4 regions of the Pantoea sp. SGAir0180 genome follow, and region 4 is predicted to be linked to each of the others. Evidence: predicted binding sites of a transcription regulator. Region 4 holds the regulator's gene; each other region holds the start of a gene.

The links. Region 4 encodes CRP, which controls carbon source genes, mostly activating them, when cyclic AMP is high. Its sites were predicted from a motif close to ATGTGANNNNNNTCACAT; they were not measured.
Region 1: C1N58_RS16345 (YjcB family protein) is a predicted target of CRP. The motif match lies at 760-777, and genes of this name have one in related genera.
Region 2: C1N58_RS21465 (iron-containing alcohol dehydrogenase) is a predicted target of CRP. The motif match lies at 870-887, and genes of this name have one in related genera.
Region 3: psiE (phosphate-starvation-inducible protein PsiE) is a predicted target of CRP. The motif match lies at 959-976, and genes of this name have one in related genera.

The regions. Positions count from the first base shown of each region.
Region 1 is NZ_CP028071.1:3,476,454-3,478,659, forward strand. It holds gene soxR (redox-sensitive transcriptional activator SoxR) at 1-57, opposite strand, end outside; gene soxS (superoxide response transcriptional regulator SoxS) at 213-638, shown strand; gene C1N58_RS16345 (YjcB family protein) at 882-1,163, shown strand; gene C1N58_RS16350 (ATP-grasp fold amidoligase family protein) at 1,216-2,166, opposite strand; gene C1N58_RS16355 (oligosaccharide flippase family protein) at 2,175-2,206, opposite strand, start outside.
Region 2 is NZ_CP028072.1:175,072-177,277, forward strand. It holds gene C1N58_RS21460 (D-threonate 4-phosphate dehydrogenase) at 1-476, opposite strand, end outside; gene C1N58_RS21465 (iron-containing alcohol dehydrogenase) at 979-2,124, shown strand; gene C1N58_RS21470 (dihydrodipicolinate synthase family protein) at 2,147-2,206, shown strand, end outside.
Region 3 is NZ_CP028071.1:3,506,639-3,508,844, forward strand. It holds gene ubiC (chorismate lyase) at 1-416, opposite strand, end outside; gene psiE (phosphate-starvation-inducible protein PsiE) at 500-910, opposite strand; gene C1N58_RS16495 (alkaline phosphatase family protein) at 1,485-2,206, shown strand, end outside.
Region 4 is NZ_CP028071.1:4,124,761-4,126,966, forward strand. It holds gene C1N58_RS19270 (YccS/YhfK family putative transporter) at 1-897, opposite strand, end outside; gene crp (cAMP-activated global transcriptional regulator CRP) at 956-1,588, opposite strand; gene C1N58_RS19280 (OsmC family protein) at 1,891-2,206, shown strand, end outside.

The DNA of each region.
Region 1 (2,206 bases), 650 kb from region 4:
CCGCGCGACTTCCCCCGGTGTCAGCACCGGTTTTGGATAATTGCGATCTTTTTTCATCTGGCACTTTACCTCAAGTTAACTTGAGGAATTATACTCCTTTCCCATCAGAACAACACCCGCCCTGACGACGTCACGCCCCCTGCAGGCTGATTATCAGCCTCACAAACTGCGGCATGCACGGTGACGGGGACATTCACCAGAAGGATGAGGCCATGATACAAGAAGAGATCATTCATTCACTGACCCACTGGATTGACCAGAACCTGGATAAAAGCCTGTCAATCGATGAGGTGGCCGCGAAGTCCGGTTATTCGAAATGGCACCTGCAACGTATGTTCCGTAGCGTAACGAAACAGACGTTGGGTGGTTATATCCGCGAACGCCGGCTGACGCTGGCCGCAGAAGCGCTGCGTCAGACGCAGCGTCCGGTATTCGATATTGCGATGCAGTATGGCTACGATTCGCAGCAGACCTTCTCACGGGTCTTTCGCCGCCAGTTTTCCCAGACGCCTACGGCGTATCGTCACTATATGCGTCGCCAGGCGGTTCAGCGTCCACGCCTGCTGAGCTTTGACTGTGGGGAAACGATGAGCAGCTTTACGCAGCGTACAACGGGTGAATGTTGTCCGCTTAATTAACAGCCCGCGTGCGCCCGATCGGGCGCACGGCTTTATCCCTCTTTTTTACCCTTCCGCTGGCTTGACACTGCGCTGACAAATCAAACAAATTCTGTACAAAAATTGAGAACCAGATGATATAATGTGACCCACATCACATTATGACGTTTGTTGCCGACGAAAGAGCCCCACCTGACAGACTTTTCCGCCGACGTGATGTTCGCAGACAGTCAGGCGTCCTTTCCGATTTTGAGGTCAAAATTGATGGCTACCCTAACCACCAGTTTTCTTGTTATGCGCTGGGAATTGCTGAGCGCTGTAATGATGTTTTTCGCCAGTACACTGAAAACCCGCCTTCGCCAGGACAGCCATCATGTCATGGCCTTTCTCTGTGGCGGCGTGGGCGTTGGTCTGTCGTGCTGGTTTGTGACCGGTTTAATGGGCATCACGCTAAGCATGGAAAACGTGCACCATTTTTTGAGCGTCTCTAAAGAAGTGTTCATTGACATGATGAGCCGTGCGCCTGCGAACTGGCCAATGCCCTGAATGACCAATAAAAAACCCCGCTTTGCGGGGTTTTTTATATTGCTGTGTAAAGTCAAATTTTCTTCAACATGACAGGAATGACGACATCCTGTACGTCAACGTCCGGTCTCTGCGTTCCGCGACGTTCCTGAATCCACATTTCACCCATCATTTTGTCTAAGCCACGATCCAGTCCGGTTACCATGCCTGCGCCAGGCGTAAACGTCAGTTCACCAAAATAGATGTGCTGGTCGTGGATATACCAGTCGACTCGCACGTAGTCAAAGTCACTGGCCAGCGTTTTGCTCAGGGCTAGTGCCCGCTCCAGTGAGGGCATGATCGGGGAAACATCCAGGCCGGTATCGCGAATTTTATGGTAAGCCTCGGAGAGGTTATTAACGTAAAAATTCATCGAAAGCTGAGGCTGACAGCGGTTGTAGATGACCTGAAGAACATACTCAAAATTGCCATCGCGCTTATTGAACATATGAAACTTGTAATCAACCGGCGCGCTTTTACCGTCACCAATATACTGCTCAACCAGAATACGTGGCTTGATATAGCGATAGTGGATCTCACGCGCTTCGTTGGCGAAATCGGTTTTTAACCACGAATAGCAGTTATGAATGATTTGCTGCTTACGAAGCGCATCCGGTTCTTCCAGCACGATCTCTACCATGTTTGAAGCATGATTCGGTTTGATAACCGTGCCCTGCCAGCGCGTAAGATCATTCAACGTGGTGGGATCGGTGGTGTCGTGGAGCAACGGAATCAGATAGTCATTACCAATCTTTTCCGCAATATAGTCGCGCACCGAATACTTATCGGACAGGCGCGCATACAGCTGGTAATCACCATGGATAAACTTGCGATACAGCACTTTTTCGTTGAAGACCTTGGGCTCACGCAGATTCGGGAGCTTTCTGAACTTGCGGAAGTAATAAATACGATCCTGATAAGTCCAGGGCATCTTCTTAATAAAGTACTGCAAACTTCTTCTGAGCTCTTGCTTCAACCTGAGCATATTTGACCTCATTTGTAGGTTTTGTAGTTAAGTGAGGAAA
Region 2 (2,206 bases), on a different contig from region 4:
TTATCGGTGTAGAGCACCATCGAATAATCTTTGGTGTCAGTTAATTTTGCCAGTAATTCCGTATGGCCTGGATAATGATGGCCGGCCATATGCAGCGCTTCTTTATTCAGCGGAGCCGTCGCAATCGCTTTCACATCACCGCGCATCGCCATTTCTGTTGCACGTTTGATGCATCGATAAGCCACATCGCCCGCTTCAGGCTGCACAACCCCACACTGTAGTGCCTCCGGATGTGCCACTTTCTCATCGATAATATGAATAACGCCGGGCATAAAGAGGGCTTCGGACACGTTATTAATGACGTTTAATTCCGCCTGCGGCGTTATGTTCATTGCCAGTATGCGGCGGAACGTTTGTACACAACCGATAACCACAACGGGCGAACCCGCTAACGCGCCCTCGGTTAAGGCCTTAATAATAATTTCAGGACCGATCCCAGCCGGATCGCCCATCGTAATCGCCACAACATTCGTCACTTGTTTTCTCCTCAACGACGCTCAAAATTTTTAAAGGGGGAGGTTCATTACCCAAACACCGGCTTTCGTTAATACCGCCTGACGTCAGTCACAACCGGATGCATGCCCACCCGGAACATACCCCGCCGCCCTTCTGGGCCGGGTTACGCCCGGGCCGAGACGATTGCAGCAGTCCATTTAGCCAACCCTGACGTCTTGTCGCTAAAATCAGCCCAGCGTGCAAACCCACACTGCCGTCGTTGAGCGATTTCACTCATCCGGTCAACGGTCAGAGATCTGGCCCTCTTGTTTTGTCGCCCATGTCGTCAAAAGCGCCTGAATATCAGAGGCACAACGCACCTCATCAGTTTTCAGCCCTCACCCTAATGATTATATTCAATCATATTAGATTATATGTGAGCAAGATCAATTTAATAAAGCGCCATTTTATTTATAAATTTAGCCAGTGAGTGAGCGAAGTTAAGCGGAATGAAGAATTTCAGTCATTTATGGGGAGACAGACGTGGCATTAATTAACAGCACAATATTGAGCGGTTCCGGCGCGATAAAGGCACTGACGCCGGTCGTTACGGACAAACAACACCTGCTGGTTTTAACAGACAAGAACATTGTAAATTTGCCCGCGACCACGCAAATCCTGACGTTGCTCAGTCAGGATGGCCGTCACGTTAAACTGATCGATGATGTTCCGGCAGAACCCACGCATACCGATGTTGAAGCGGTGCTGTCGCGTACAGCAGGTAAAACGTTTGATTTAGTGGTGGGCATTGGCGGTGGAAGCGTACTGGATGTGGCGAAGCTGCTTTCTGTGTTATGTCACGTTGCGTCACCCTCCCTTAAAGCGCTGCTTGATGGCGGGAAAATTACAGCCCGTTTACCCTCACTGCTTATTCCCTCGACGGCGGGAACGGGTTCGGAAGCAACGCCCAATGCTATTCTGGCTATCCCTGAAAAAAACACCAAATCAGGCATCATTTCCCCTGTGATGCTGCCGGACTATGTCGCGTTAATTCCAGAACTGACCACCAGCATGCCTGCGCATATCGCCTCATCAACGGGCATTGATGCACTGTGCCATTTACTGGAATGTTATACCGCCACCATTTCGAACCCTGTGGGTGACAACGTTGCGCTGATGGGCCTGCATAAGCTGTTCCGGAATCTGGAAACATCCGTCACTGAACCGCATAACCTGAACGCGAAGCTGGAAATGCTATGGGCTTCTTATTATGGCGGCGCGGCAATCGCGCACGCCGGCACCCATCTTGTTCATGCGCTTTCGTATCCTCTGGGAGGCGCTTATCACCTGCCTCACGGCGTCGCCAATGCCATTCTGCTGGCACCCTGTATGAAAGTGGTGCGCCCGTTTGCCATCGACAAATTTGCCACTGTCTGGGACCTCATTCCGGGCGCCGATATCACATTGACCCCGGAAGAAAAATCGCACGCGCTGGTCGACTATCTCGCCAAATTAGTTAAACGGCTCAATCTGCCGGATAACCTGGAAACATTAGGTGTGCCGTCAGATGATATTGATGCGCTGAGCGAATCTGCACTCAATGTGAAGCGTTTAATGAACAATTCACCCTGCGCTGTAAGTCATCAGGATGTGGCTGATATTTACCGGGCCCTGTTCCCTAAAATTTAACCACCGAAAGGAGTGGGTAAAGATGAAAAAAATAGAAGGTGTACTTACAGCGATTGTGACGCCTTTTACTCAGGAAGGTGAT
Region 3 (2,206 bases), 620 kb from region 4:
AGCGATTCAACGTTACCGGGCTCGATAAAATCGCGGGTCAGGGTTGAAGAGGAGAACAGGTAACGTCCCAGCGGTCGCGTTCCGAGCTGCTGCAACATTGCTTCGGGACCGTTCAGGGTGCTTTCAGGCACCAGCGTGCGTCCCGCCAGCCAGGGTTGTTCGTCGCCATACAGGATCACTTCACGCAGCCAGAAGCGCTGATCAGCGGGTAACAGCGCACCTTCGTCACCTAATTCGTCAGCGTGGATAAACCCTTCACGAACGGGCTCCACCCTGACCTTCTGGCAATGCTGTTCGAAGCGCCTGGTCATAGAGTCCTCCTCCATCAGCCAGTCACGAAGTGATGGCGACAGAGCAGCACCGTCCAGCGCCAGCCAGTTGAGTGAACGTAATAAACGGAGCGGGTCTTGCGTCATGACACTTTCCCCCAAAAATTTTCAGGCAGGTAGTTTAGCGCAGAGCGATTCACGGCACACCCGTCCGTCATGCAAACGCGAGGTTATTCGCGCTTAAGCCGGTTACTGTTTGCCAGCCACAGGGTGATAACCAGCAGCAGAATAGCAGCCGAGTAGCACAGCGTATCAAAGGGATTTTTGTGGTCGACGATAATCAGCCTGATGATAGCCGTGATGCCGATATAGACGAAATAGCGTAACGGGAAATGGTAACCCGACTGGAAGTACTTCACGATGAGGGCAATAAACTCAAAGTAAAGGAAGTAAATCACGATGCCTTCAATCAGAAGATAGGAGGACGCCTGCTCGCCCGTGCTGAACAGGACGTTGGCTAAATGGACCGTCTCTTTGCCCAGGAAGACCATTAAAATGAACGCCAGAATCAGTAATCCTGCATTCAGCACCCATTGCATCAGGCGCGCTATCTTTTGTGCTATCGGGTTTTTATCACTCATTTCACGCCTCGAAAATAAAGGGATGTTTTCTGGCATTATCATGCTTTAGTGTGACGTAAATCACAATATAGCCGTCAGGCTTACTTAACAGCGTCTTTCAAATCACCAGACTGCGCGATGGAATGCCAGCCCCGGCATCCTGGGTTATACCGCCGGGACCGTACGAACCTGTCTTTTGATGAAAGCCAACCGGACAGACCGATCATATCGGCTGGCAGACCCACTCCGTCGTGCCGTCCTGTCATACGGTTTTCACATCCGACATTTACATTGGCTCGGTTTTTCAACCCCGGCAGTCAGTTAGCGCCCGCTTCCATACCCGACTCAATGGATAAGCGTCCTGAGGCGGCACGTTGCGTTGGCCTCCGCGCAGCCAACAGCGGCGTTCATGCCCGGCCAGGCTTAATCTGTTCCGCATTAACAGTTACGGGATTACGTCAGGTTAGTGTGCACTTACTCAAATATTAAGATGCGGCCGGACGGCGTTGCGCTGGCGGCGTTAAAACAGCCCGACGTCAGAGACGCAGACAAAGGCCCCCTGTGGCGTGAAGACGCCGCAGCAAGAGAGGACAACATGAAAACAATTCTGGTGATTCTGGACGGCCTGAGCCATCACGTTGCCCATCATGCGATGGGTTATCTGCACGCAGAATGTGCGCAAGGTAAAGGGCATTATTATCATCTCACCTGTGCACTGCCTTCTCTGTCGCGTCCGCTGTATGAATGCATTCTGACCGGTGTTGCGCCTGTGCAAAGTGGAATCATCCACAACGGGGTAAACCGCCTGAGTCACGAACAGAGCGTATTTCACTATGCGCGTGATGCGGGCCTGACCACCGCCGCAGCGGCTTATCACTGGATCAGTGAACTTTACAACCGCAGCCCTTTCGTGCCTGCGCGCGATCGTCATACCGAAGCGCCGGCCCTGCCTGTCCAGTTCGGGCACTTTTACGTTGACGACAGTTACCCCGATTCGCACCTGTTTGAAGATGCCGAGAGCCTGAGGTTGCGGCACAACCCGGACTTCCTCCTCATCCATCCGATGAATATCGATTATGCCGGTCATCAACATGGCCTGTCCTCGCCCCAGTATCGTAACCGGGCACGCATGGCGGATGGTTACCTGTCGCAATGGATGCCTGGCTGGCTGGCAGAAGGCTATCAGGTGATGGTGACCGCTGACCATGGCATGAACGACGACCGCTCACATGGTGGCATGCTGCCGGAGGAAACGACCGTTCCCCTGTTTGTCTTTGGTGACGGGTTCTCGCTAAAGCCTGGACTGGAACTGCAACA
Region 4 (2,206 bases):
CCCCAGCTGCTTGTCCATATCAAAGCGACTGGACAGTTGGTGGTACAGGATGTTGTCTGCCAGCTCACGTAAACGGGCGGAAATGGTTTTCGCATTCCAGCGAATCACGGCCTCAGCATGGCTTTGTTCTACCAGTTTTTGCACTTCTTCTGGCTGATGCAGGCTGACAGAAATGTGTTCCTGTAAATCCAGTGCGACCTGAAAAGCGCGGGTCAGTCGCTTATGACTGTGATCGCGGCTGGCGGACAGCATATGCATCTGCTGATAACAGGTGTTGATGAGGTCGATTGCTTTTTGTTGCCGCGCCAGCAACGGTGGTAGCGCCTTCTCCGGATCGGTAAGTTGCGTCAACAAGGTGTACTTGGCGTCACAATAGTTCGCCAGTTCGCGGTAAATCAGACTCAGGCTTTCACGCATTGGCTGCTCTTTCCACAGCCAAAACCAGAACCAGTTAAACAGGCCATACCACAGCGTACCGCCGATGTAGAGCAGGGGCGGTACGTAAATGGGCATGCGGCCAATCAGGCTGGTGGTAAATATCGCTGCGATCAGTGTGGCAGGGAGTAACCGTGCGTGCAGTGGGCTGATTTCACCTGTCACGCCCAGCAGCAAAGGCAGAGCGAAAAGAATAAGCGGTAAGGGCACGTCTTTAAACAGAAGCCACTGCATCAGTAAGCTACCCAGGGCAAACAGGCTGCCGCCGACAATCAGGCGTTTAAAGAAGCGTTTGTGGGGTGTATCCAGACCGGCAATATTGCAGCAGGCAGGCACCAATGAGAACAGCAATCCTTTTTGCAGATCGCCAAACAGCCAGCCGAGCGCGACGGGGAGACACAACACCAGTGTCTGGCGCAGGGCATAGTTAACTTCAGGGTGATAAATTATTCTTCGCCACATCGGCTCAACGCAAATAATTCACGGCATAACGTTGCCATTATGCCGTGAAGAATAAAGCTTAGCGCGTGCCGTAAACAACAATTGTTTTGCCGTGTGCGGAGATCAGATTCTGGTCTTCCAGCATCTTCAAAATACGTCCCACGGTTTCACGTGAACATCCCACGATTTGGCCAATTTCCTGACGCGTAATTTTAATTTGCATGCCGTCAGGATGCGTCATGGCATCCGGCTGTTTCGCCAGGTTGAGCAACGTCTGCGCAATGCGACCGGTGACATCAAGGAACGCGAGGTTGCCCACTTTTTCCGATGTGACCTGCAGACGGCGCGCCATTTGCGAGGAGAGGCGCATGAGGATGTCCGGATTCACCTGAATCAGCTGACGGAATTTTTTGTAGGAAATCTCTGCCACTTCGCACGCGGTTTTCGCACGTACCCAGGCGCTGCGCTCCTGACCTTCTTCGAACAGGCCAAGCTCACCAATAAAGTCGCCCTGATTCAGATAGGACAGAATCATCTCCTTGCCTTCTTCATCCTTAATCAGTACCGCAACGGAACCTTTAACGATGTAGTAAAGCGTTTCCGCCTTTTCACCTTGATGAATGAGCGTACTTTTGGATGGATACTTGTGAATATGGCAATGGGACAGGAACCATTCAAGTGTAGGGTCTGTTTGCGGTTTGCCGAGAACCATTCGCTATTATCCTCTGTTGTAATCGTGCCCAAAATACAGGGCTCTGTTTCCCTGCCAGGCGATGTAAGCGTTAAGCGTCTTTCCATTCAGGAAATTATTCGGGCTGCATTCGGCGCAGTGCGCATCATTCTTCCCGGCTTCGTCTTCGGATGACGAAAAATATTTTCAGCTCTGTTTGTAGCACAGCTTACGTCGACTGTCTTGTGTTGTCTCGCTTCAGCAAGATGGCGTTTTCTCTGGATTGCTGTTTCCCAGGCAAAAGCGTACGCTGAGCCAAAACAGGGTATTCTGAGGTCAAAATTATGCAGGCACGCGTCAAATGGGTTGAAGGGTTAACATTCCTGGGGGAATCATCGTCCGGCCATCAGGTACTGATGGATGGCAATTCTGGCGATAAAGCGCCGAGCCCTATGGAGATGGTGCTGATGGCGGCAGGGGGATGCAGCGCCATTGACGTTGTGTCAATTTTGCAAAAAGGCCGCAACGATGTGGTTGATTGCGAAGTGAAACTATCGTCTGAACGTCGGGAAGAAGCCCCCCGCATCTTTACCCATATCAATCTGCATTTTATCGTCAGCGGCAACGCACTTTCGGATAAAGCCGTGGCACGCGCTGTCG